DNA from 3 places in the Paraburkholderia sp. MM6662-R1 genome. Region 1 is predicted to be linked to each of the others. Evidence: riboswitches for the same ligand, from Rfam matches in the RefSeq annotation. Region 1 holds a riboswitch; each other region holds the start of a gene.
What was found. Region 1 has a riboswitch for cobalamin ahead of cobW (cobalamin biosynthesis protein CobW). Riboswitches for the same ligand answer to the same signal wherever they lie in the genome.

Region 1 (6,488 bases):
CGAGCCCCTTGAAGCTGATCGCGCGCGTGATGATGCGCCCGTCCACTTCGGGCAGCGCGATATGCATCGCGATGTCGCGCGAATTGAGGCCGTGGTTGTCCTTCAGCCAGTCTTCGCGATTGCCGCCGCTCAGGATCACCTGAAACACCGGCGCGTCGCCGGCGAGCGCGAGCGGCTCCGGGTCGTCGATCGCGGAAGCGGCGAACGCGGTCGTGTTCAGCACGAGCGCGACACCATGTTGCGCGCACAGCGACTGCACGACATCGCGGCTCAGCGCATCCTTCAGCGACGTGATCGCGAGCGGCAGCGGATTGAGCCCTTGCGCTTCGAGCGCGTCGATCAGCGCATCGAACACCGCGGTATTGGCGGCCTGCAGATGCGCCTTGTAGAACAGAATCGCGACGACCGGCGCGTCTTGCCGCCAACGCGCCTGCCAGTCGGCGACGATGGGGGTATCGCGCTCAGGGTGATACAGCGACGCGGCCGGCAACGCGCGCGGCGGATCGGGTTCGCGCCCCCAGTCGAGCGCGCGATACGCGACGCAGCGCAAAAACGCCTCGGCGTTCTGCGGACCGCCCTCGCGCAGATAGCGCCACAGCTGCTGACACAGCTCGGCGCTCGCGGTGCTGCGCGCGAGCAGGTTCGGGTCTTCCTGCAGATCGCCGGAAAACATCGCGAGTGTTTGCTGTTTGCGCTGCGCGAGCGCGACCACCTGCTCGATGCCGTACGGCCAATACGTTTCGCCGCCGAGATGATCGACGACGACCACGCGCGCATGCTGCAACACGTCGTCCAGATAGAAATCGACCGAAGCAGGCTGACGCAGATACGTGACGTTCGCGAGCCGCACGCTCGGAAAGCCGTCGCCGAGACGCGGCACCACGCTCGCGAGCAGCGACAGCGTGGTGTCGGCGGAACTGAGCACGACGATCTCGGCGGGCTGCTGATCGATGCGGATCACGCCCTGCGTATCGTCGACGAAGCCGCCCGGCGTCGTGCGCAGCAGATGCATGCTGGTGCGCCCGTTTATGCCGTCGCGTTCGACGTCGCGCCGAGCGCCGCGTCGAACGCCTGTTGCAGCGCGTGCTGGTCGAGGTCTGCGCCGATCAGCACGAAGCGGCTCAACGCGCCGTCGCCATTTTCACCCGCTTGCCAGCGCCGGTCGAAGTAGCTGTCGAAGCGCCGGCCCACGCCCTGGATCACGAGACGCATCGCCGCGCCCTGCAGTGCCGCGAAGCCTTTGACACGGTAAATCGTGTGGGTTTCGACGAGCGCCTGCAAGGCGGCGAGCGCCGCGTCGCGCGACGGTACCGATGCCTGCACGACGACCGAATCGAATTCATCGTGGTGATGATCGGGGTCGTCGGTGGAACCGTGGTGGTCATGACGCAGGTGGATCGTCTCTTCCGACGCCGCTTCGAGGCCCAGCAGCGTATGCAGGTCTAGCCGCCCCTGCTGAGCGCGCACGATCTTCACCTGCGGCGGAATCTCCGCGCGGATCGCGGCTTCGACCTCGTGCTGCCGCGCGTCGTCGATCAGATCGGTCTTGTTCAGAATCACCAGGTCGGCCGCCGACAACTGGTCTTCGAACAGTTCATGCAGCGGCGACTCGTGATCGAGATTCGGATCGGCCTTGCGCTGCGCATCGACGGCGAGCGGGTTATCGGCGAACTGGCCGCTCGCGGCGGCCGGGCCGTCCACCACCGTCACCACCGCGTCGACCGTGAAGCCGTTGCGGATCTGCGGCCAGTTGAACGCCTGCACAAGCGGCTTCGGCAAGGCGAGCCCCGACGTTTCGATCAGCACGTGATCGAGTTCATCGCGGCGCTCCGCGAGCTTTTCCATCACCGGGAAAAATTCTTCCTGCACGGTGCAGCACAAACAACCGTTCGCGAGTTCATACAATTGTCCTTCAGTCTCGACGCCGTTTTCATCGCAACCGATGCCGCAGCCCCTGAGGATTTCGCCGTCGATGCCGAGCTCGCCGAACTCGTTGACGATCACCGCGATGCGCTTGCCGCCCGCATGCTGAAGAATGTGCCGCAGCAGCGTGGTTTTGCCGCTGCCGAGAAAGCCCGTGACGATCGTGACGGGGATCTTGCGCAATTGAGTTTGCATCGTGAGGTCCATCCCTTGGCGTTGATCGGTATGCCGGAAAGTCCGCGCGTGGGTCCGCGTCGGCTGGCGAATGGAGCGAATGAAGCACGCGCAGCAGTACCAGCGATCACCAGACACGGGGACGAACGACGGCATTGCCGCGACAACGGAAATACAGAAAGCGGAACTGAGGTCATGAACGCGCCGCCGCATCCCCGCGGCGGTCGTTCTGCTTATTTGGGCCGGTATCCGGGCTGGCGAAAGCGCCGCTTCCCCTTCCCGGCCGAGTGGCTTCTCGTCCAGTGGTGAAATGTCCACGCGAGCTTGCGCGCGGACATCGAAGCCGGCACCGCGGCGTCCAGCTATCAAGCCGGAACCGCTGTTCGCTTACCGTTGCGGGGACAGCACAGGTTAGCCGCTCCAGAGCAGATGGCTCCCTGTTTCCCGTTTAACTGCATGCGCACGAACGCGCACGCGAGCACCCAAAGTGCGTGCGAGTGTAGGCCCGCGGCCTTGCGCAGTCAAGGAACGCGCCTTGCCGGAAAGCGCCGCCAAGGCTTATCCGGCAAGGCGCCATGTGCTATCGTATGCGCGCGTTTGATGCCCGCGTGGCGCGTTCAACCTGTGCTGTCCCCGCAACGGTAAGCGACCTGTGGCGCGCGATTCTGTCTTCGATTCCGCCGTGCCGCGCATGCGTTTTTTGATGCCACTTTTCCGCGAATCCGCAAAGCAGCGACGGGAAGGCGAAGCGCGTTAGGCCGCCAGCCCGGATAGCGGCCAGACACGGAGGCGGTGCGGCATGCGGCGTGTGGGGTCCGCCGGCCACTGGAATCCGCTAGGTATGACTGTTGATGCACCAGTTGCGCATCTTTGTTCGTTCATGCACTATTTCCGCATGTCACGAACGATGGTAAACATCATCCAAGCCGCGGAGTCTTTGGGCGTTGCGACTCAGACGCTGCGGCTTTGGGAACGCGAAGCCATCTCATTCCGGAGAAACGCACGCCATGGGGCGACGGCGATACAATCTGGCGCGTCTGCGGCCGCACCTCGCCTAGGCCCGCATATGCAAGCCAGCCGGTGCTCGAACTCTACTGTGCGCGGGCAAGGCGGGACGGGACGTTCCAGTTCGTCGCAGATCTCGGCTCAGGCATGAACTCTCTCGAAAAGAAAATCAGGCGTTTGCCCGACACGGTCATCGACTGGCGGGTTAGGCGGCCAGTTATCTTGGACAAGGACCGGTTGCTGCGCTTCGGCGCGGAACTGACGTCCGTTACCTGCGCGGCGAAGAACGTCGAAGTTGTGACTCTCAACCAAGGCGAGGAGACGACCTTCGAAGAAGACCTCAGGAGGGACGTGCCCGAAATCACCAGGTTGTACAACGGTCCCCTGCAGAGCAGTCGCGCGCGCAAGAACTGGAACCTGCTCTGCGGAGTACGGCATGCCTTGGAGAATGCCCAGTCATGCTGATCGCCCACCGCATCGCGCTCGACCCGAACAACGTACAAGCCACATACTTTGCCCGCGCGGCAGGCACGGCGCGCTTCGCCTACAACTGGGCGCTGGCGGAGTGGCAGCGACAGTACGAAGCATGGAAGTCCGACAACGCATTGTCGAGGCCGTCGCAGATGGCGCTTCGGCGACAACTGAACGCACTCAAACGCCAACGGTTTCCGTGGATGCTGGAGGTCACCAAGAACGCGCCGCAGATGGCAATCATCCAGCTAGGGCAGGCCTTCCATAACTTTTTCGCGGGCCGCGCACGCTACCCGAAGTTCCGCAGGAAAGGCGTGCACGACCGATTCTCCCTCACCAACGACCAGTTCCGTGTCGACGGTTCACGCATTCGCATTCCCGGGCTTGGCTGGGTGCGCATGCGCGAGTCGTTGCGCTTTCCCGGCAAGATCATGTCGGCCACGATCTCCCGCGTGGCCGATCGCTGGTTTGCCAGCATCACCGTCGACACTCCCGACAGTTCGCACTTGCCCCAAGCCGAGAACCAAGGCGTGGGCGGTGTCGATCTGGGCGTGGCGGCTCTCGCGGCGATTTCGACGGGGGAAAAAGTGTTGGGCCCGAAGGCCCACACGGCACTGCTGGGCCGTCTCCGCAGACTTTCGCGCAGCCTGTCGCGCAAGCAAAAGGGATCCGCAAACCGCCGCAAAGCGAAGGCGAGACTCGCGAAGCTGCATGCGCGTATCGCCTGTATCCGTTCCGATGCCATGCACAAGCTCACGACGAATCTCACGCGCCGGTTTCACACGATCGGCGTGGAAGACCTGAATGTGCGGGGCATGATGCAGAACCGGCATCTGGCGCGTAACATCGCCGACATGAGTTTCTTCGAGTTCAGGCGGCAACTGGCGTACAAAGCCGACATGCGCGGTGGCCTGATCGTTGTAGCCGATCGGTTCTTTCCGAGCAGCAAGTTGTGCTCGGCTTGCGGCCACAAGTTGCACGAGCTGCCGCTGTTCGTGCGCGAATGGACCTGTCCAACATGCGGGACGAATCACGACCGCGATGTCAACGCGGCCATGAATCTGTGTAACAACGCCGTGAGTTCCACGGTGTCAGCCTGCGGAGAGGAAGGCTCTGGTCTTAGTCGAAAGACGAAGACGAAACCGGCCTCAGTGAAGCAGGAAGTCAGCTTTTTCTTGTTGAGCAGGAATGAGCAAGTCTGACAGAACGGAACGGATGTGAAGGCGTTTAAGCGCGACATCGCGCGTTTCGTAGCATTTTTCCGCGGTTCGCCGCGAGCCGCGCGCCTAAGCACGACCGGTTCGCCGTACCGCATAACCTCTATGCTCACCGCCGCGCGCGCTGTTGCACGCCGCTCCTCTTCTTCCATCACCGCATGGCATACGCCGTGCAAACCGCGATGACGCGCGCCTGGCTGATCGGCGCCGGCCCCGGCGACGTCGAACTGATCACGCTGAAGGCCACCCGTGCGCTCGCGCAGGCCGATGTCGTGCTCGTCGACGATCTGGTGAATCCCGACGTGCTGCAGTTCGCGCGCACCGACGCGCAAGTCGTGCACGTCGGCAAACGCGGCGGCCATCCGTCGACGCCGCAAGCCGACATCGTCGCGCAAATGCTCGGGCATCTGCGCGCGGGGCGCAGCGTCGCGCGGCTCAAGGGCGGCGATCCGTTCGTGTTCGGCCGCGGCGGCGAAGAGTTGCAGGCGCTACAGGCCGCGGGTATCGAAGTCGACGTGATCAACGGCATCACGGCCGGCATCGCGGCGCCCGCGGCGCTCGGTATCGCGGTCACGCATCGTGATCTCGCGCAGGGCGTCGTGTTCGTCACCGGCCACGGCGCCGGCAGTGGCGAACCGGACTGGGCCGCGCTCGCCGCGACGCGCATGACGCTGGTGATCTACATGGGCATGCGCCGGCTCGGCGAGATCGCCCGCGCATTGCTCGCTGCCGGCATGTCCGCCGACACGCCGTGCGCGGCGATCGAGTCGGCGACGCGGCCTGAGCAGCGTCATGTGCTCGCGCCGCTTCGCGAGTTCGCCGAGGCGGTGGCGCGCGCAGGGCTCGGCTCGCCGGCGATCGTCGTGATCGGCGGTGTGGCGTCGCTCGCACTGGCGCGTGATGCGGCCAAACGCGACGCCGGCGTTGCTCACGAACTGGCAGCGAGCGCGACACGACACGGACTCGGACGCGCGATCAAAACACTGAGCGTCGGCATCGGTTGCCGCTTGCACAGCAAAGCCGCTGAGATCGAAGCCGCCGTCCGCGCCGCGCTCGGATCGAATACCTTCGAGCAGATCCGCGCGATCGCGACGATCGACACCAAAGCCAACGAAGCCGGTCTGCTCGAATTCTGTTCACGTCATCAGTTGCCGCTGCGACTGTTCAGCCGCGAGCAGATCGCCGCGGTACCGGTAGCGCCGCCGTCGGCGGCGGCACACGCGCATCTCGGTGTCGATGGTGTGTGCGAGCCGTGCGCGCTGCTAGCGGCAACGGCGCCGGACTCCACCACAACCGCGCAAAACGCGCGTCTAATCGTACGCAAGACCGCGCACGCCGGCATCACGGTGGCGATCGCAGCGGCGAACGACGCTGCCCTTAGCGACGCGCCCCCATCCCATCCCGCCGCTCAAAACCAGGACCCTCGATGAAAACCGATCCGGAATCGCATCAACGCATGACCGAACGCCGCCGCGAAGGCCACGAAAAGAAGCAGGCCAGCGCGACCGTCGAAAAAGGCCTGCTGATCGTCAACACCGGCACCGGCAAGGGCAAGAGCACGGCCGCGTTCGGCATGGCCGTGCGGGTGCTCGGCCACGGCATGCGGCTCGGCGTCGTGCAGTTCATCAAGGGCGCGCTGCATACGTCGGAGCGCGATTTCCTCGGCGCGATCGCGCAATGCGATTTCGTCACGATGGG
Region 2 (6,488 bases), on a different contig from region 1:
ACTGTACGAGATCGCGCTCGAAGGCGTGGCGCTGTTCTTCGTGCTGATCTTTTTCTCGCGCAAACCGAAGCCGCTCGGCGCGATTTCCGCGATGTTCCTGATCGGCTACGGCCTGGCGCGCTTCACGGTCGAATTCGCGCGCGAGCCGGACGATTTCCTCGGCCTGCTCGCGATGGGGCTGTCGATGGGTCAATGGCTGTCGCTGCCCATGATTCTCGCGGGCATCGGCCTGATGGTGTGGGCGTATCGCCGTGGGCGTCGCGAGCAGGCGCAGGCGGTTGGCGCGAACTGAGCGGCGCTCGGCTAGCGTAGCGAGTGTTGCATGAAAAAACGCCACGGCATCGATGGATGCCGTGGCGTTTTCTGTTTGGGCTTGCGCTTGCGCGTCACTTCATCTGCACCGACCCCGACACGTTGACCGTCACCGTCGACGTGCCGCCTTCGAGCGACAGCGGCGCGCTCTTCGCGTCGGCGCCCATCGCGCGTGCGCTCATCATCATCATCGGACGCGGCATCACGCCGCTGTGATTCACGTTGACCTCGCGGATCGAATAGCCGCTAAAGCCGAACGCCTGCGAGGACGCCGCGGCCTGCTCGCGAAACGATTTGATCGCCTCGCCGCTGAGCCGCTGTTCGGCCGCGCGCTGCGCTTGCGGCGACAGCGAGAAACGCACGTTGCCAACCTGCATGATCGATGCCATCTGTCCGGCGAGCTTCGATGCCGCGGCAAAGTCGCGCGATTCGAGCACGACTTCCGTGCGGCCGCGCCACGTCGTGATGCGTCCGTCGCGGTCCGTCGACGGGAAGATCGAGAACGCGCCCGAGCGCGCGGTCACGCCGCTGACGCCGCGCGCTTTCTGCAATGCCGCGTCGGCGCGTTCGTTCAGCGTCGACGTCAGCGACGACGGCTCGCTCGCTTCCTGCTCGTAAAACAGCGTGATTTCGACTTCGTCCTGGGGGACTTCCGCGCTCGCCTGCGCATTCAGCGACAGCACGCCCGAGGGCTGCGGCATCATGGTCTGCGCTCGAGCGGTCGCAGGGTTCAGTGCGAGTGCCACAGGCGCGCCCAAGGCGAGCGCAAGTGCGAGGGACCGTGCGGTTTTTGTCGTCATGACTGGAATCCTTTTGAACAGGTTGTGCACGTTCGACGCGAGCGCCGGGTAGTGGCGCGCGGTTTGACGGATGCGCTGGTGAATGCATCGGCTTGCCGTCGAGCGGCCGGTTCGAGTTCACGCTTTCGTCGACCGATTAGGCGCGTTTTACCGACGCTTGGTTCCCCAATTAGTGCTTCGCCGCCACATCGGAAACGATGACCTGGATGCGATCACGACAGGTGCCGCGTCGCGCGTTCGCCCTTAAACCAGCTGTTTAGTGATGAAGCGCCATTCGGCTTCGGTCACCGGCGTGATCGACAGGCGATTGCCTTTGGCGAGCACGCGCATGTCCTGCAATTCGGCATGCTCGCGCAGCGCGGCAAGCGGAATCAGCCCGATTTTCTTCTTGAACACGACGTCGACGAGCATCCAGCGCGGCGTTTCCGGCGACGATTTCGCGTCGTAGTACGGACTCTTTTTATCGAACTGCGTAGGGTCCGGATACGCGGTCGACGAGACCTCCGCGATGCCCGCGATGCCGGGCTCCGGACAGCTCGAATGATAGAAGAGCACGCCGTCGCCGACCTGCATCACGTCGCGCATGAAGTTGCGCGCCTGATAGTTGCGTACGCCGGTCCACGGCAAGGTGCGATGTGGTGCGTTGGCGAGGTCGTCGATGCTTGCTTCGTCCGGTTCGGACTTCATCAGCCAGTAGCGCATGAATCGGAGTGAGCGTGTGAGATTGAACGAAGCGCAACAACAGCAGGCGCGTACGGAAAAGCCCCTGAAAAAGGCGCTCAAACGAAAAAACGACGACCAAAGAAAAACGGCATCGAACCGAAGTCCGATGCCGTTCCAGATAAGGTCCCCGCCTTAGCCGCTAGGCCGGCATCCTGAACCGAGGGTTCAGAATTGGTCGCAGTTAGCAACACTTCGGGTACATCAGACTGAGTGACGCGCACACCCGTGCTACAAATTTCCGCAACCGTGCACATGGCATTGGTTCAAGGAATGTATGACCTTGGCGAACCAGGCAGGGAAGCTAAACCGATGAAGCTACAACCCAAACCGTTCAACACGTGACCGATTCGAAACCGGCCCACTACTGCTTACTGCAAGCTGTACTGCTCGATCACAGTACCTAGCTGTTCGTTCATTTGCTGCATTGTACGCCGGATTTCTTCAGCGGGAAATGCTTCTCCGTGTCGCACGCTGCTTTGCAGCTTAAGCAGTTCCGATGCCAGCGACAGCGCAGCCATCACCGCGATGCGATCGGTGCCGCGCACGTTGCTGCCGCTGCGGATTTTCTTCATCTCGGCGTCGACGCGCGCGACCGCCTCGAGCAGCGCGCCTTCCGTTTCCGGCGAGCAGGCGAGACGATAGGGTACTTCGAGAATCGATACTTCGATCTGCTTGGTGGTCATGCGCTTTCTCCGTGTCGGCTCACGTCGCTTTCCGCTTCCTCGTGTCCGGGCTGGGCGGACTCGAGCAGATCGAGCTGGTTATCCGGTTCGCTGCTCGCGCGTGCGCGCGGCAATTTTTCGAGAATGGCATTCAGGCGCACCTGAGCGTCGTCGATCTTGGCGGACAGCGCGTCGCGTTCCGCCTGCAGTGCGTCGCGCTCTTCGCGCAATTGCGCGAGTTCCGCATGCGTGGCTTGCACTTCGGCACGCGTTTGCGCGAGCTGCTCTTCGAGCGCGAGCCGCGCTTCGTTGTGGCGCTGGCTGATCGCAATCAGCTTGCCGATGTTCTGGGAGAGTGATTCGAGTTCGGTGAGCATGTGCTGCGTCCTCTAAAGACATCGCATTTTAGCGCGGAATATTACAGGTTCCGACAATTGTCTCGTTTCGAGACGTAACAGCATCGCTACGTGCAGGTTCGTTGCGTGTCGTGTCGTCGACCATAAGGTAAAAAACCGGTAATCCATCGGACAATAACCTGCATTCAACAGAACCGATTGCGCTCCGGTTGACCTTTCTTGACGCCCCGCGAGGCCGCTCGTAAACTTCCCGCACTCTGGTGCCCGCGCGCGCTTCTCGGCGCGCGCAGTTAAACGGGAAGCAGGACGCGCGCGGTGCCAAAACCGGATGCGCGAACCTGCGCTGCCCCCGCAACGGTAAGCGACCGCATGTGATGTGCTCATGCAGGTCGGTCCTGGTCGCAAGGTTGGAAGTTCAACGTGCGAGTGTGCCACTGCGCGTCACGCGTGGGAAGGCGGGATCGATGTGTCGTAGCCCGGATACCGGCCAGAAAAGAGGGACGTCCCCCGCGAAAACGTTGAACAAGGGGACGCCTCGTGACGCGTCGGCCTGCGGGGAAGCAGGCCGCGCACGCTATCCACAGGAATGTCATCCCATGCTGTCCCCCATCGCCCGCGCAACGCTGCTCGCGTTCGCGAGCCTGCCGCTCGTCGTGCATGCGCAAAGCGCCGAGCCTGCGTCTTCATCGTCCGCGACGGATGCAACCGCTGCGAGCGCCGCAAACGTTGCCGACGCGGCCAATCTCACCTCCGCCGATGCGTCGGGCAGCGTGCTGTCGCCGATCGTCGTGACCGCGCAACGCGGACCGCAAGCGTTGCGCGATGCGATCCCGCAGACCACGCAGTTCGATCAGCAGGACATCGCCGACACGACCGCGACCGATCTGCCCGGCCTGTTGCAACTCGCGCCAGGCGCGCAAATCTCGCGCACGGGTGGCCCCGGTTCGACCACGAGCCTCTTTCTGCGCGGCGCATCGTCGACGCAATCGCTGCTGCTGATCGACGGCGTGCGCGTCGATTCGGTGAGTCTCGGCTCAGCTCAACTCGCACAGATTCCGCTCGATCAGGTCGATCACGTCGAAGTGGTGAACGGCAACGTGTCGGCGTTGTATGGCTCGGGCGCGATCGGCGGCGTCGTGCAGGTGTTCACGAAAGACGGCGGCGATCATCCGCCGCGTTTCAATTTTTCGGTCGGCTACGGCAGCTATCGCACGCAGACGCAAACAGCCGGCGTGAACGGCGCGCTCGATCAGGACGGCCGCACGACTTTCAATATTTCGCTCGCGCGCACGAAGGACGACGGCTTTTCGTCGCTCAATCCGCTCGAGGCGCCGAACGCGAATCCGAACGCAAACGGCAATCTGAACGAGAGCATCAGCGCGTCGCTGCGTCACAAGTTCACCGACAGGTGGGACGCGGGCGTCAGCTACTTCCAGTCGAACAACGACAACAGCTACGACAATGCGTACGGCGAGCCCACCGATCTGAACAATCTCTATAGCAAGGTGCGTCAGGTGTCGGTATTCGCGAACGGCAAGCTGACCGACTGGTGGACCACCCACGTCACGCTCGCCGAGGGCGACGACCGCAGCGTGTCGAACACCAATGGCATCTACAACGGCCGCTTCGATACCGACAATCGCCAGTACACGTGGCAGAACGATTTCGCGCTCGCCGCGAACCAGAAGCTGCAACTCGGCTACGAGCATCTCGACCAGACGCTCGACTCCGACACGTTCGCCGCGCCCGACCGTCGCGTCGATTCGGTCTTCGCGGGCTACAGCGCGCGCTTCGGCCGCAACCAGATTCAGGCCAACGTGCGACGCGACCAGTACTCCGATTTCGGTGGAGCGAACAGTTACTATCTCGGCTACGGATTCGACATCACGTCGCGCTGGAAGGTAACCGCAAGCTATTCGGATGCGTTCCGCGCGCCGAGCTTCGACGATCTGTACTATCCGATCAGCGGCAACCCGTCGATCCAACCCGAGCGCAGTCATTCGGTCGAAGCCGGTTTGCAGTACGCGACCGATGCGCTCGGCGTGATGCGTCTGAACGCATTCCAGACGCGCTATACGAATCTGATCGACTACGTGCAGACGATCCCCGGCATCTACCTCGCGGAGAACGTCGGCCGTGCGAAGGTGCAGGGACTCGAGGGATCGTGGAGCGGTCATGTCGGCAAGACCGACGTGCGCGCAACGGTGACGCTGCAGAACCCGGTCGATCTCGACAACGATACCGACCTCGTGCGGCGCGCGCGTCGGTTCGGGTCGTTCGCGGTGAATCGCAGCATCGGTGGCTGGCGGGTTGGCGGCGAGTGGATCGTCAGCGGTCCGCGCACCGATAGCACCGGCAACCTCGGCGGTTATGGCATCGTGAATCTGTCGGCGCGCTACAACGTCACCAAAGCTTGGTACGTCAGTGCGCAAATCGACAATCTGTTCAACAAGGATTATGAAACGGCCTACTCGTATAACTCGCCGCGACGCGGTGCGTATCTCACGCTCGGCTGGCAGCAGCAGTGACGCGCGCGCCGGGGTGGCCGCATGCGTGAGCGCACGCGGATGAGTCGCGGGTCCGCTTCGCTGCGTGCCGCGATGGCGACGCCGCACCCGATGAACGCGAAACGCGCGGCCGCGATCTGGCTCGGCCTCGCGCTCGCCGCCGTGGCGGTGCTCGGCGCCTCGCTGGTGCTCGGCAGCGTGCCGCTCGCGCCGTCGCGCGTGCTTGCGGCGCTCGTGCCGACGCACACCTTCGGCGGCACGGGCAGCGACGATCTCGCCGGCGAAATCGTGCGTACGTTGCGTTTGCCGCGCGCGCTCGCGGGCTTCGCGTGCGGCGCGTTGCTCGCGCTCGCCGGCGCGCTGCTGCAGGTGCTGCTGCGCAATCCGCTGGCCGAGCCATACGTGCTCGGCGTGTCGGGCGGCGCGGCGACGTTCGCGCTCGTTGCGATGATCGCGGGCGGCGCATGGTGGCTCGTCGATGCGAGCGCGTTCGCGGGTGCGTTCGTGTCGATCCTGCTGGTGCTCGGCCTCGCGCGTCGCGAGCTATGGCGCGGCGAGCCGCAGGACACGTCGCCCCGTTTGCTATTGACCGGCGCGGTGATCGCGGCCGGGTGGGGCGCGCTGATCACGCTGCTGCTCAATCTCGCGCCCGACAGCCGTCTGCGCGGCATGCTGTTCTGGCTCACCGGCGACCTCAACGGCGGCGCGCTGCCGTGGACCGCGCTGATGGCGCTCGTGCTCGTGTTGCTTGCGATCGTGCCGGCCGCGCCGCGTCTGAACGTGTTGCTGCGCGGCGACGCGGCCGCCCAGGCGTTGGGCGTCGCCGTGATGCCGCTGCGTTTGCGTGTGTACCTGGTCGCGTCGCTGGCGGCGGCCGCGGCGGTGACGACTGCGGGCACGATCGGCTTCGTCGGTCTCGTCGTGCCGCACATGCTGCGGCTCGCGTTCGGCAACGATCAGCGCATGCTGCTGCCGGCGGCCGCGCTCGGCGGCGGTGTCGCGGTGATGGGCGCGGATCTGATCGCGCGTACCGTGATCGCGCCCGCGCAATTGCCGGTCGGCGTGATCACGTCGCTGGTCGGCGTACCGGTGTTCCTGTGGATGCTGCTCAAACGCCGCCGATGATAC
Region 3 (6,488 bases), 1.1 Mb from region 1:
AGTTTTCGGAGAGAACCAGCTATTTCCAGGTTTGTTTAGCCTTTCACCCCTATCCACAGCTCATCCCCTAACTTTTCAACGTTAGTGGGTTCGGTCCTCCAGCACGTGTTACCGTGCCTTCAACCTGGCCATGGATAGATCACCTGGTTTCGGGTCTACACCCAGCGACTGGACGCCCTGTTCGGACTCGCTTTCGCTACGCCTGCCCTAATCGGTTAAGCTCGCCACTGAATGTAAGTCGCTGACCCATTATACAAAAGGTACGCCGTCACCCCTTCGCAGAGGCTCCGACTGTTTGTATGCATGCGGTTTCAGGATCTGTTTCACTCCCCTCCCGGGGTTCTTTTCGCCTTTCCCTCACGGTACTGGTTCACTATCGGTCGATCACGAGTATTTAGCCTTGGAGGATGGTCCCCCCATCTTCAGACAGGATTTCACGTGTCCCGCCCTACTTCTCGTACACCCAGTTCTTCCATGCTGTTTTCGTCTACAGGGCTATCACCTGCTATGGCCGCACTTTCCAGAGCGTTCGACTAACAATACAGATAACGTGTACCGGCTGATCCCATTTCGCTCGCCACTACTCTGGGAATCTCGGTTGATTTCTTTTCCTGCGGTTACTTAGATGTTTCAGTTCACCGCGTTCGCCTCACGTAGCCTATGGATTCAGCTACGGATACTCCATTAGGAGTGGGTTTCCCCATTCGGACATCTCCGGATCAATGCTCGTTTGCCAGCTCCCCGGAGCTTTTCGCAGGCTACCGCGTCCTTCATCGCCTGTGATCGCCAAGGCATCCACCACATGCACTTGTTCGCTTGACCCTATAACGGGTGTGTCTCTGTGTCGACCCACGCTAGCGCTTTAGCGCTTACGTGGGTCCCATCCCCGCAGGGGATAGACGCACTCGCTACAGGTTGAGTATTCGTGTTGCGCCGTATTCCAAAGCAATCTTTCGATCACCTTTAAAATACATCGATACAATCACAACCCTGATTCACCTACTCCGCACCCATCTCCAGGTGCCTTTCGTGAATCTCTTTACTACTTCTTCCTGATTGTTAAAGAACGGCAGCCGGTATGAAGCCTGTGCCTCATACCGCTCTGACTGGCTCAATCGCCAATGCAAAGTACTCAGCATCACTTCGTGCTGAACCCTTGGCATTGAGGATTGGTGGAGGATGACGGGATCGAACCGACGACCCCCTGCTTGCAAAGCAGGTGCTCTCCCAGCTGAGCTAATCCCCCAGTCTCACAGATACTCCAGCGGCCCCAGCCCTTCAGCTCACCAGACAAGACACTGGTGGGTCTGGATGGATTCGAACCATCGACCCCCGCCTTATCAAGACGGTGCTCTAACCGGCTGAGCTACAGACCCCTGAGCCTGCCTGCGTTTCTTCTAACCACAGCCGATAAGCGTGAGCACTTGAGTGCAATGAATGCACAGCTCTGGAAAGGAGGTGATCCAGCCGCACCTTCCGATACGGCTACCTTGTTACGACTTCACCCCAGTCATGAATCCTACCGTGGTGACCGTCCTCCTTGCGGTTAGACTAGCCACTTCTGGTAAAACCCACTCCCATGGTGTGACGGGCGGTGTGTACAAGACCCGGGAACGTATTCACCGCGGCATGCTGATCCGCGATTACTAGCGATTCCAGCTTCACGCACCCGAGTTGCAGAGTGCGATCCGGACTACGATCGGTTTTCTGGGATTGGCTCCACCTCGCGGCTTGGCAACCCTCTGTTCCGACCATTGTATGACGTGTGAAGCCCTACCCATAAGGGCCATGAGGACTTGACGTCATCCCCACCTTCCTCCGGTTTGTCACCGGCAGTCTCCCTGGAGTGCTCTTGCGTAGCAACTAGGGACAAGGGTTGCGCTCGTTGCGGGACTTAACCCAACATCTCACGACACGAGCTGACGACAGCCATGCAGCACCTGTGTTATGGCTCCCTTTCGGGCACTCCCGCCTCTCGGCAGGATTCCATACATGTCAAGGGTAGGTAAGGTTTTTCGCGTTGCATCGAATTAATCCACATCATCCACCGCTTGTGCGGGTCCCCGTCAATTCCTTTGAGTTTTAATCTTGCGACCGTACTCCCCAGGCGGTCAACTTCACGCGTTAGCTACGTTACCAAGCCAATGAAGGCCCGACAACCAGTTGACATCGTTTAGGGCGTGGACTACCAGGGTATCTAATCCTGTTTGCTCCCCACGCTTTCGTGCATGAGCGTCAGTATTGGCCCAGGGGGCTGCCTTCGCCATCGGTGTTCCTCCACATCTCTACGCATTTCACTGCTACACGTGGAATTCCACCCCCCTCTGCCATACTCCAGCGCTGCAGTCACCAATGCAGTTCCCAGGTTAAGCCCGGGGATTTCACATCGGTCTTACAGCACCGCCTGCGCACGCTTTACGCCCAGTAATTCCGATTAACGCTCGCACCCTACGTATTACCGCGGCTGCTGGCACGTAGTTAGCCGGTGCTTATTCTTCCGGTACCGTCATCCCTCTCGGATATTAGCCACGAGGTTTTCTTTCCGGACAAAAGTGCTTTACAACCCGAAGGCCTTCTTCACACACGCGGCATTGCTGGATCAGGCTTGCGCCCATTGTCCAAAATTCCCCACTGCTGCCTCCCGTAGGAGTCTGGGCCGTGTCTCAGTCCCAGTGTGGCTGGTCGTCCTCTCAGACCAGCTACAGATCGTCGGCTTGGTAGGCCTTTACCCCACCAACTACCTAATCTGCCATCGGCCGCCCCTTGAGCGCGAGGTCCCGAAAGATCCCCCGCTTTCCTCTCCCGAGCGTATGCGGTATTAATCCGGCTTTCGCCGGGCTATCCCCCACTCCAGGACACGTTCCGATGTATTACTCACCCGTTCGCCACTCGCCACCAGACCGAAGTCCGTGCTGCCGTTCGACTTGCATGTGTAAGGCATGCCGCCAGCGTTCAATCTGAGCCAGGATCAAACTCTTCAGTTCAAACCTGTTACTGTGTTCGGGCTCTCTCGAACCCGGTCGCTCACTCAACGTACTGACGATGATTGATCCGTCTTTCGACAGACAAACCTTCCTCTAATACTGTGTGAGGCTTCTGATACTTCTGCCTGACAGCAGACTCCGGAGAATCCGCCGCCGCATTCCGCATCAAGCGCCCACACTTATCGACTGTTAGTTTTTAAAGATCGGTCCGCCAAACCCGCCGCGCCTGAACCACCACTACCCGGCACCGCTTCGTTTGCGTCGCTGCGTCTGCAGCAGAGAAACGAGATTATGGAGAGCGGTCGACAACACGTCAATACCCTTCTCACAATTTATTTTAAAAAGTTGAAGAGCTTAAAAATTGAGCAGTGCCGCGTGCAACCTGAATTAGTTAGGCTTCCAATTGAATTCTCCGGAGCGCCGCGGCGAAAGGGAGAGATGAGTGGAGTTGCGAAAAGCCGTTAAGCAGCTTTTCCACAGAAAATGTTCGCAAGGCTGTGGATAACCACTCCACAACTGCGCCAAGTACTTGATGCAAAACCATTCTCGCGCGTTGCGCGCGAGAATGGCCGCTTGCGCGGCCGCGTGTCACCGTCACCATCAGGCGGACTTCATCGTCACCCGCGCATTCGTACGCATAAAAGCGCTGCGCTCGACCATCGCGCCAAACAGCAGCCCGATCGTCGTCCACATGACCACCTGCATGCTGATCGCCGCGACGCGGAACTTCCACAGCAGCACAGCCGGGAACGCGGCCGGCACTTCATTGATGACCGGCATCGACAGTTGCACGGCCGCGATGACCACGACGAACACGAGCCCCGCGACGATCGAACCGTTCCACGCACCCAGCTTCGCCGCCGCGCGACGCCGCACCTTCAGCGAAAACACCATCGTCGCGAGCGAAATCGCGATCATCAGAAAGAACAGGCCCGTGCGCGTGCCGATCGTCTCCGGATCACCGACCGACGGCGGATTGGCCGGATACTTGATATTCGGCACGATCACGAGCGTGATGAACGCGCCAAGCGCGAGCCACGCGGACAGCGCGCGCACGCTCAACGTCCCCGCGCGTCCATACGCATACGCAAACACCAGCGAGAACAGGCCGCCAAATGCCGCGCCATACGTGACCACGCCAGTCAGCAGGCCGAGGCCAGCCTGCGTCTGACGGCTCACGATTTCGGGCTCGGGCGCCTCGCCGCGCGCGGCGGCCGCTTTTTCTTCGAATGAAATGGCCTGATCGACCTGTGGTTCGCCGACGATTCGCGCGAACGCGAACGTGAGCAAGCCCGCGACGATGCCCGCGAGCATCCCGCGCACCAACAATTTACCTACCATGTCGAACTCCGTTAGTGGCAGGGAAAGCCGAGCAGATGGCGGCCGTCGTGCACGAACTCATGCACGTACATGCCGGGCACGAGCGACGTCGCGCCCTGTTCCGCACCAACGAAGTAAAGCGCGAGCAACAGCAGCAAGCCGCCGAACACGACCCACGGCAGCAGTTCGCGCAAAGGAATGGGAGTGGGCTGGGCCGCCGGTTGCGCGGCGCGATCAAGAACAGCTTCGGTCATGATGGACATCTCCTGGGGTGACGCGCCCCGAAAGTCGATTGCAGAGGAATGGTGCGAAGCTCGGGTCTGGCTTTCGGCTCTTGTGGATTGCAATGCCGATTACAGTGGCGCGACCGCGCCGGGCTCTCACCGGCTTCCGTGCTTCGCAGTGTCGGTATTCTACGCGCTAAACTGCGGCTTCCGTGACGGCGAGGGCTACCTCGCAACGCGCGCCGCGAGCCGCGAGGCGATGAAACCACGCAGGCAAGTACGAATGAGGCGCCAACGCAAAGAATGGATACGCGACTATTACTGGTGAGCCACGCGGCAACGGCCGCGCAGCGCGCGGGCCGCTTCCCTGACGACGATCCGCTCGACGCGCGCGGTCGCGCCGAAGTCGAAGCGGCGCGACCGCGTCTCGCGCTTCCCGCCCACGGCGCGGTGTTCACCAGCCCCGCCGCCAGCGCGCGCGAAACGGCCGCCGCGCTCGGTCTGAGCGCCACGCCTGCCGACGCATTGGTGGATATCGACTATGGCAAATGGCGCGGCCAGCGCCTCGCGGCCATTGCCGACGCAACGCCCCGCGAACTCGCCGCCTGGACACGCGAGCCCGACACCGCGCCGCCCGGCGGCGAATCGTTCGGTCAACTCGTGCAGCGGGTTGGAGAGTGGCTCGACGCGCAGCAGGCAGACGTGCGTTCATGCAATGCCGTCAACGAAGCAAGCTTCGCGGCCTCTGCGCAAGGTCGAACCATCGTCGCCATCACCCACGCGACTCTACTGCGAGCGGCAATCGTGCACGCCCTCGGCGCATCGCCAACCGTGTTCTGTCGCATCGAGATCGCGCCGCTGTCGGTCGTCGAATTACGCCACTCGCGACGCGGCTGGTCGTGGCGCCCGGCCGCCACCGCCTGAACGGCACCGCCGCTTACCTGCCCGACACCACAAGCCGCAACCGGTTGGACCCCTCGGGCGTCAGCGTGATTTCGGTGCGTCGATCCTTCGCGCCGAGATAAAAGTGCTGACGTCCCGGCGAATTCTGATCGTGCGTTGCATCGGGCAGGCACGACGCGACGTCTGCCGCGACGGCTTCCAATGCATCCGCGTTCGAGCCCGCCGCCTGATGCGGCGTCCACGTGCACTGGAAACTTCGATGCGCGGCCGAACATTGCGCGTCATCGCCATAAGGTTGCGCTACGCCTTTGCCGTCGTCGGGTGTCAGCGAGGCAAAGCCGTCCGGCGCCGCGGCCACGATCCGTTTGAGCGCACCGCAAGGTCTGGGGCTATCGTCGGCGGATGCACTGACCGGCAGCAGCGCAACGAGCGATGCCGCGGTAAGCGCGATAGCCGAAAGTCGACAGGTTTTCATGGTGTGCGTGAAGCTTCCAAAGTGCTGCTGAAGAAAAACTCGCAGCGAGCCACCTTTAATAGCACGCTTCATGCCCATGCGCGCGAGGCCCGAGCACGCGGGCAATGCACGACGGCACACAAATTGCGTAGCGCCATACCGGCCGCGACATCGCGCCCGTTTCGATCAAAGCCACTGCCGACGTCAATTCAACCATCATGTCGACCACTACCGCCGCCCCTACCCCCGCCCGCATATCGTCGGGCATCGAAGGCATCGACGACATTCTCGGCGGTGGTCTTACGCCGAACCGCATGTACCTCGTGGAGGGTGTGCCAGGCACGGGTAAGACCACCCTCGCGTTGCAATTCTTACTCAAGGGCCTGCACGAAGGGCAGACCGGCCTTTATATCGCGCTGTCCGAAACCCGTGCTGAACTGCTCGCGATCGGCGCGAGCCATGGCTGGGATCTGAGCCGTTTCACGATACTGGAGCAACTGCCCGAAGAAGGGCTCGAACCGCAATACGAACAGACCGTGCTGCACCCGGCCGAAGTCGAACTCGGCGAAAGCGTGCGCAACGTAATCGAGCACGTCGACGAAC

Region 2: linked by a shared signal. The riboswitch ahead of OKW39_RS07745 (TonB-dependent receptor domain-containing protein) and the one ahead of cobW (cobalamin biosynthesis protein CobW) in region 1 are both predicted to bind cobalamin.
Region 3: linked by a shared signal. The riboswitch ahead of OKW39_RS36845 (CbtB domain-containing protein) and the one ahead of cobW (cobalamin biosynthesis protein CobW) in region 1 are both predicted to bind cobalamin.

Annotation. Positions count from the first base shown of each region.
Region 1 is NZ_JBNDLV010000004.1:2,645,843-2,652,330, reverse strand. Features, by position in the region: gene cobN (cobaltochelatase subunit CobN) at 1-1,012, opposite strand, end outside; gene cobW (cobalamin biosynthesis protein CobW) at 1,027-2,118, opposite strand; cobalamin riboswitch at 2,321-2,597, opposite strand; gene OKW39_RS42085 (hypothetical protein) at 3,250-3,567, shown strand; gene OKW39_RS42080 (RNA-guided endonuclease InsQ/TnpB family protein) at 3,561-4,775, shown strand; partial or broken gene cobA (uroporphyrinogen-III C-methyltransferase) at 4,973-5,719, shown strand; gene OKW39_RS42070 (cobalamin biosynthesis protein) at 5,726-6,220, shown strand; gene cobO (cob(I)yrinic acid a,c-diamide adenosyltransferase) at 6,217-6,488, shown strand, end outside.
Region 2 is NZ_JBNDLV010000001.1:1,639,527-1,646,014, reverse strand. Features, by position in the region: gene lgt (prolipoprotein diacylglyceryl transferase) at 1-292, shown strand, start outside; gene OKW39_RS07770 (SIMPL domain-containing protein) at 387-1,112, opposite strand; gene OKW39_RS07765 (EVE domain-containing protein) at 1,356-1,814, opposite strand; RNA gene ssrS (6S RNA) at 1,956-2,137, opposite strand; gene OKW39_RS07755 (cell division protein ZapA) at 2,204-2,518, opposite strand; gene OKW39_RS07750 (ATPase) at 2,515-2,874, opposite strand; cobalamin riboswitch at 3,095-3,359, shown strand; gene OKW39_RS07745 (TonB-dependent receptor domain-containing protein) at 3,450-5,381, shown strand; gene OKW39_RS07740 (FecCD family ABC transporter permease) at 5,421-6,485, shown strand; gene OKW39_RS07735 (ABC transporter ATP-binding protein) at 6,482-6,488, shown strand, end outside.
Region 3 is NZ_JBNDLV010000004.1:1,504,174-1,510,661, reverse strand. Features, by position in the region: rRNA gene OKW39_RS36870 (23S ribosomal RNA) at 1-822, opposite strand, end outside; tRNA gene OKW39_RS36865 (tRNA-Ala) at 1,171-1,246, opposite strand; tRNA gene OKW39_RS36860 (tRNA-Ile) at 1,300-1,376, opposite strand; rRNA gene OKW39_RS36855 (16S ribosomal RNA) at 1,452-2,984, opposite strand; gene OKW39_RS36850 (CbtA family protein) at 3,585-4,325, opposite strand; gene OKW39_RS36845 (CbtB domain-containing protein) at 4,337-4,558, opposite strand; cobalamin riboswitch at 4,599-4,744, opposite strand; gene OKW39_RS36840 (histidine phosphatase family protein) at 4,832-5,452, shown strand; gene OKW39_RS36835 (hypothetical protein) at 5,466-5,906, opposite strand; gene OKW39_RS36830 (ATPase domain-containing protein) at 6,104-6,488, shown strand, end outside.